Regions from separate parts of the Streptomyces sp. NBC_01077 genome, predicted to be linked through region 1. Evidence: riboswitches for the same ligand, from Rfam matches in the RefSeq annotation. Region 1 holds a riboswitch; each other region holds the start of a gene.

Region 1 (2,192 bases):
GATCTGACCGACGCGCAGATCGAGCACGCGGTGCGGACGATCCTGCGCACCGCGCCGGCCGCCGGGTAGGGGGTGTCTCGTCGATCAGGCCGGATCAGGGAGCGGCACCGGACGCCGCGAGCCCGGCCTGATCGACAAGACACCCCCCACGGGCCCAAGAGCGTTCCCGGGCAGCAGAGTTCACCGCTTCGGGCGACAGATGGGGACATATCTTGGTGGAACGCCGCGCGGCGCGGCACGATCGGTGGCACTCTGACGCGAAGCGCAATCCGGGGCAGCGGCCCCGGCGGGAAAGGGACAGCGTCGCCATGGCAGATCACCAGGAAGCATCCGTCACGCTGCCGAGCGACCCCGCCTCGGTCCCCACGGCCCGGCGGTACGTCGCGGACGTGCTCACGGGCTGGGGCCTGGACGACGCCGCGGAGATCGCCGACGCGATCCGGCTGATCGTCTCCGAACTGGCCACCAACGCCGTCCTGCACACCCTCGGCCAGTCGCCCACGTTCACGGTCGACGTCCGCCTGGAGCGCGAGGAACGGCTCCACATCGGCGTCACCGACAGCCACCCGCGCCGGCCGCGCCGGCTCCCGGCGGCGGTCCAGCAGGACAACGGCCGCGGCATGGTCATCATCCGCGTCCTGGCGGCGGAGGCCGGCGGCCGCCTCTCGGTCACACCGACCGAGGACGGCGGCAAGACGGTCTGGATCACTCTTCCGTGGACCGTGGCCTCCGTGGCCAGCTGCTAGGTCGTGCCTGGTCGGCCAGGGTACGGCGGCGCCACCGCACCCCTCACGAACGGACCGCTACCGCCGCCTGATCAGCGGACGCGGCCGTAGGAGACCTTCGACGACCAGATCTTGTCGAGCTTCACCCAGGAACCCGTCTTGGGTGAGTGCCAGATCTTGCCGCTACCGGCGTAGATGCCCACGTGGTAGACCCTCCCGCCGGAGTGGAAGAAGACCAGGTCCCCCTTCTGCCTGGTGGAGGCGGAGATGTGCCGGGTCTTGTTGTACTGCTGCTGCGCGGTGCGGGGCAGCGACTTGCCCGCCTTCTTGTACGCGTAGAGCGTCAGTCCGGAGCAGTCGAACCTGGAGGGTCCCGTGCTTCCGTACCGGTACGGGGCTCCCTTCTTGGACGCGGCGACGCTCAGTGCCTTGTTCGCGTGCGTGGTGGCTGCCTGGGCCTCCGATGCCGCACCTGGTGCGAACAACGTGCCGCCGACGGCGGCGAGGGTGAGAGCCGAGACGGCTCCGGCCCGGGACAGCAGGGACGGGACGTGCATCTGCGCGGTCATGCGCAACCCTTCGTCAGCCGCCTGAGAAGGATGACCTGTCGGGTTCGGGCAGGCGAAGATGCCCGGCCGCTGATGCGGCTTCACCCCAAGGGACGGCCCCGCTGCCGAAACAGCGCGTACGTCCCGTAAAAATCGGGTCCTCCACTCCTGCCGATCCAATCCTGTCGACCAGACGTCCGGGACAGCGGCAGGACTCGGCGTCCGCCCGGACCGCCCCGCCGTGGTGGCGGGGGCTTGTCGTCGACAGGGATCTTGACCCACACCCAGGGCGAAATCCGAGCTGAAACGGCGATATGTGAGGCTCCTCACGACTGATCCGTTCGGGTGGACAGGCAGCCTTTGTGATCTTCGGAGGTTTGGCCTACGAGCCTCGCACCAGCGGCGGAACGCCCGATTCCGCCAAATGCGTACACCTGTTGCGCAACTCATCCGACGCATATGTCGACTCGTCTACTACGCCGAACGGGGGAGCGATTCTGCGGTGCGCGTCGCCCGTCCGGACCTGGACACGACACGCGGGAATGTCAACTCGCCTGAGCTCGCGGGACGGTGACGCGGTCGGCTCGGCGCTCCCCGTCCAACACCCTTAGGGCGCGCGCCAACGTGTCCGCGTGCACCTCGGTCTCGCCCCGCATATGCATGAGCGTCAGGGCTTGGAGAAGCGCCTCCGCCCGCCCCACCAGGGCCTGTGCCGCGCGAAGTGCTCCATAGGTATGCGTACCCCTGGATGGATTGATCTTCCCGAGGAGGTCGACGACTTCGAGGTAGGAGTCGACCAGTTCACTCTCGGCACGCGTCAGGGCGGGCAGCGGCGGCAGCTCGGGAACCACGGCCGGCTCACCCCGCCGTGCCGCCGGCGCCCGCGCGCCGGCTCGTGATCACGTGGTCCACGAGGCCG
Region 2 (2,192 bases), 5.1 Mb from region 1:
CTCCCGATGCCGCCGATCACCGCCGACGACACCGGACGGGTCGTCATCGTGGACCGTCCCGGCGCCGTCCAGACCCAGTTGCTGATCGGCCGGGTCGGCTCCGACCGGCACGACAGCGTCTGGCCGGCCCAGGTCCTGGGCACGTACTGCCTCGGTGGCACCCTCACCTCGCGGCTCGACCGGGTCCTGCGCGAGGAGAAGGGCTACACGTACGGCGTGCGGGCCTTCGGGCAGGTGCTCCGCTCGGACGGCCGGGGGAACGGCGCCTCGATGCTCGCCATCAGCGGTTCCATCGACACGCCCAACACCGGCCCGGCTCTTGACGACCTGTGGAAGGTGCTGCGGACGCTGGCCGCGGAGGGCCTCACGGACGCCGAGCGCGAGACGGCCGTGCAGAACCTGGTGGGGGTCGCGCCGCTCAAGTACGAGACGGCGGCCTCCGTCGCCGGGACGCTCGCCGACCAGGTCGAGCAGCACCTCCCGGACGACTACCAGGCCCAGTTGTACGCGCGGCTGGCCGACACCGGCACGGTCGAGGCGACCGCGGCCGTGGTCAGCGCCTTCCCGGTGGACCGGCTCGTCACCGTGCTCGTGGGCGACGCGGCGCAGATCGCGGAGCCGGTGCGCGCGCTCGGCATCGGTGAAGTGACCGTCGTGACCGGCTGATTCAGGCCGCCGGCACGGCAGAAGAGGGCCCCGACGGCATCGTTCGTCGGGGTCCTCCCCTTTGTCCGTATTGAGGTCAAGGGTGGTCGTATGCCCTGTGGCATGTCTTACAAAAGGCGTGTCCGGTTGGTGATTGAAAGACGATCCGCATAGCGTCGGTGCGGCTGTTCGTCAGTTGCACGTGCCGCAGCCGCGGCATCGGACAGTCATCGCCGAGTCCCCGTCAGGCGCGAGCCTGGGGAGCCGGGGACCCACACGTAGTCCCTGGGGTGAATCGGGCGCCTTCGTCTCGTACGGAGGGGCTCGTAGGAGACCTTCCTGCTCCGAACCCGTCAGCTAACCCGGTAGGCGAGAAGGAAGGAAAGGATCAGCCCCTACATGGCGTTCACCCGTGCCACCGGGAAGCATCGTGGTCCGAGCCGGATGGCGCGCCGCAGCGTGGGCATCGCCGGCGTAGCGACGCTCGCCACCACCGGCGTCATCGGAACCCTCGCCTCCCCGGCGCTCGCCGCCGACGCGGAGCCCCGCTCCGTCGAGGACACCGGCCTCACCCAGGTGATCACCGAGGACTCCCTCGCCGACCGGATCGACGCCCAGGCCGCCGCCCAGGAGCAGGAGGCCTTCGAGGTCGCCGCCAAGGCGAAGGCCAAGGCCGAGGCGAAGCGCAAGGCCGAGGCCCGCGCCAAGGAGATCCGCGAGGCCGAGCAGCGCGCCGCCCGTGAGGCCGAGCGCCGCCGCCTGAACTCCTTCCAGCTGCCCGTCGAGGGCACGTACGTGTCCACCGGCTACAAGACCGGCGGCTCGCTCTGGTCCTCCGGCAGCCACTCCGGCATCGACTTCCACGCCGCCTACGGCAGCAGCGTCGTCTCCGTCGGCTCCGGCACCGTCGTCGAGGCCGGCTGGGGCGGCGCGTACGGCAACAACATCGTCATCCGGATGAACGACGGCACGTACACCCAGTACGGTCACCTCTCCTCCATCGGCGTCTACGTCGGCCAGGGCGTCGAGCCGGGCGAGCGGATAGGCATCTCGGGCTCGACCGGCAACTCGACCGGCCCGCACCTCCACTTCGAGGCGCGTACGACCTCCGAGTACGGCTCCGACATCAACCCGGTCTCGTACCTGCGCGCCCGCGGCGTCAACGTCTGACCCGGAACGCACTCGCGCACCGTCGGCGATCCCGCCGCACCCGCATCGCAAAAGCCCCGGCTCGTACTGAGCCGGGGCTTTTCGTCGGCCGCAGGACATTCACATTCCGCTGGGGCATCGGAAATTCCGGCGCGCTGCAATAGAGTCGCAGATCGGGCGCAGAACAGGCGCCGCTCGAATTGACTCGCGCAGACCAAGGCGGAGGTCGGACATGCGCATTCCCGCGCACTCGGTATGCACGGCGATCCGGGACGACATCGTCTCCGGCGTCTTCGAGCGGGGCAGCCGGCTGACGGAGGAACAGCTCGCCCGGCGGTACGGGGTCTCCCGCGTCCCGGTCCGCGAGGCCCTGCGCACCCTGGAGTCCGAGGGCTTCG
Region 3 (2,192 bases), 2.2 Mb from region 1:
GTGCGCGACGGCGAGGGAGACGCCGAGGATGGCGTTGGCGCCGAGCGAGCCCTTGTTCTCCGTGGCGTCCAGGTCGAACATGGCCTGGTCGATCAGGCGCTGCTCGGTGGCGTCGTAGCCGACGAGCTCCGGGCCGATCTGCTCGATGACGGCGAGGACGGCCTTCTCGACACCCTTGCCCAGGTAGCGGTTCGGGTCACCGTCGCGAAGCTCGATGGCCTCGAACGCACCGGTGGAGGCGCCGGACGGAACAGCAGCACGACCGGTGCTGCCGTCGTCGAGGCCGACCTCGACCTCGACCGTGGGGTTGCCTCGGGAGTCCAGGATTTCCCGGGCTACGACGACGTCGATGGACGGCACGAGCATCTCCTTTTTGGGATGTGACGCTGGATGTGACGCAAGGTCGGTGCAGGGTCGCTCGGCCTTGCGACAAGAGCCTAACCGGCTCAGGGGCTCCGGTCGGCCTGGCGCCCGCCCGCTGGGACGAAAAAGGACCCAAGGGCATGCATCTCGGGACGAAGGACCCCGTATCTACCGGGCGGTAACCACGAGGTCCATCGGTCGGTGCCCACGCGTGGGGCTCGAAACGGGGGAACCCCGGACCGGTGCGCACGGGGGATGGGCGCGCCGGTCCGGGGTGGTCACCGCGGGAGGGTCGGAGGGGCCGCGTGAGCCGCCGGACTCACGCGGGCCGCCGGGCTCACTTCAGGTGAAGCTGCTGGCCCGGGTAGATGAGGTCGGCGTTCTCGACGACGTCCTTGTTCAGCTCGAAGAGCTTGGCCCAGCCGCCCTTGACGCCGTGCGCCTGAGCGATCTTGCTGAGGGTGTCGCCGGCCTTGACCTTGTACTCGCCGTCACCCTTCTTGACCTTCTTGCCGGTCGGGGTGGTGACGGTCTTCTTCGCGGCGGCCTTGGGCGCGGCCTGCTGCGTGGTCTGCTTCGGGGCCTGGCGCTGCTCGCTGCGGGTGGTCGGCTGCTCGGCCTTCCGCTCCGGCTGCGGGGCGCTCTGCTGCGGCGCGCTCTCGGCGGCACTCTCGGGCGAGGCGCTGGAGAGGCCCACACCACAGGACGGCCAGGCGCCCTTGCCCTGGCCCGCGAGGACCTTCTCGCCGATGGCGATCTGCTGGGCCTTCGTGGCCTGGTGGGCGTTCGGGGCGTACGCGGTGCCACCGAAGGCGGCCCACGTGGACGGCGTGAACTGCAGGCCGCCGTAGAAGCCGTTGCCCGTGTTGATGGACCAGTCGCCGCCGGACTCGCACTGGGCGACGCGGTCCCACTCGGAGACCGTGGCGGCCGAGGCGGTGCCCGCGGTCATCAGCGGGGCGGCGACGGCGACACCGGTGACGCCGACGAGCGTGACGACCTGGGTGGCCTTGGAGGGACGACGGTGTTTGCCCTTGCCGGAAAACAGCATGGAGATTCTCCTCACCGACGCCTACGAGGTGAGCTGTCGGGTTCGGGCCAATGAGTTGCCCGGCCGCGTGTCCTAGCACGCGGCTTCACCCCAAGCCGATCGTCGGCCGTCTGTCTCAACGGCCGGGGCCGGCACTTACCTTGGGTCCCCCGCTCCTGCCTTCGGCGCTTACGCGACGACAATTCCCATCGGCCGACGGCAGGATTCGGCGTTTCGGTCGACGGGGCCCGCGGTGGCGAGCGGTGACGACCGTAGACACAGACCCACCGGAAGTTCAAAGAGGCATATTGCGGAAATTTCGCCCCTACTTGCCTTCCGGTGGGGGGTGTTTGTGCAGGTGAGAGGTGACGGGAGCAAAGTTTGCGGGCGTGACACGCCAGTTGGGGCGAAGAGACCCATGTCTCACTTGCCTATAACCGGACATACGCCCCTGAATCACTCGGCCGCGATGGGCGAACCGTTCGTCAGGTCGAGGCTCTGACCAGGAAGGATGAGGTCCGGATCGATGCCCACGGTCTGCCGGTTGGCATCGTAGAGGGCGGTCCAGCCTCCGGGGAGTTCGTTCTCCTGTGCAATGTCGGACAGGCTGTCGCCGGGCTGCACGAGATACGCGCCCGAGTTGCCCTGACTGTCCGTTGCGTCCGATTCCTTCGAAGCGTCAGTCGACGGCTTCTCCAGGGGCTTTCCGGTCACCTTGCTATCAGATGAGGCGTGTCGACCTGATTCTGCCGAACTGTCCGAGTTGCCGCTTTCCTCCGGGGCGGCGTCGCCCCGGTGC

What was found. Region 1 has a riboswitch for cyclic di-AMP ahead of OG462_RS08765 (C40 family peptidase). Riboswitches for the same ligand answer to the same signal wherever they lie in the genome.
Region 2: it holds a riboswitch for cyclic di-AMP, as region 1 does, so the genes downstream of both, OG462_RS32110 (M23 family metallopeptidase) here and OG462_RS08765 (C40 family peptidase) in region 1, are expected to answer to the same signal.
Region 3: it holds a riboswitch for cyclic di-AMP, as region 1 does, so the genes downstream of both, OG462_RS18575 (transglycosylase family protein) here and OG462_RS08765 (C40 family peptidase) in region 1, are expected to answer to the same signal.

Annotation. Positions count from the first base shown of each region.
Region 1 is NZ_CP108669.1:2,000,780-2,002,971, reverse strand. Features, by position in the region: gene OG462_RS08775 (8-amino-7-oxononanoate synthase) at 1-69, shown strand, start outside; gene OG462_RS08770 (ATP-binding protein) at 309-746, shown strand; gene OG462_RS08765 (C40 family peptidase) at 818-1,294, opposite strand; cyclic di-AMP (ydaO/yuaA leader) riboswitch at 1,298-1,494, opposite strand; gene OG462_RS08760 (hypothetical protein) at 1,819-2,124, opposite strand; gene OG462_RS08755 (ATP-dependent Clp protease proteolytic subunit) at 2,132-2,192, opposite strand, start outside.
Region 2 is NZ_CP108669.1:7,081,153-7,083,344, forward strand. Features, by position in the region: gene OG462_RS32105 (M16 family metallopeptidase) at 1-666, shown strand, start outside; cyclic di-AMP (ydaO/yuaA leader) riboswitch at 867-1,032, shown strand; gene OG462_RS32110 (M23 family metallopeptidase) at 1,045-1,815, shown strand; gene OG462_RS32115 (GntR family transcriptional regulator) at 2,027-2,192, shown strand, end outside.
Region 3 is NZ_CP108669.1:4,176,293-4,178,484, forward strand. Features, by position in the region: gene eno (phosphopyruvate hydratase) at 1-366, opposite strand, end outside; gene OG462_RS18575 (transglycosylase family protein) at 701-1,414, opposite strand; cyclic di-AMP (ydaO/yuaA leader) riboswitch at 1,418-1,591, opposite strand; gene OG462_RS18580 (transglycosylase family protein) at 1,850-2,192, opposite strand, start outside.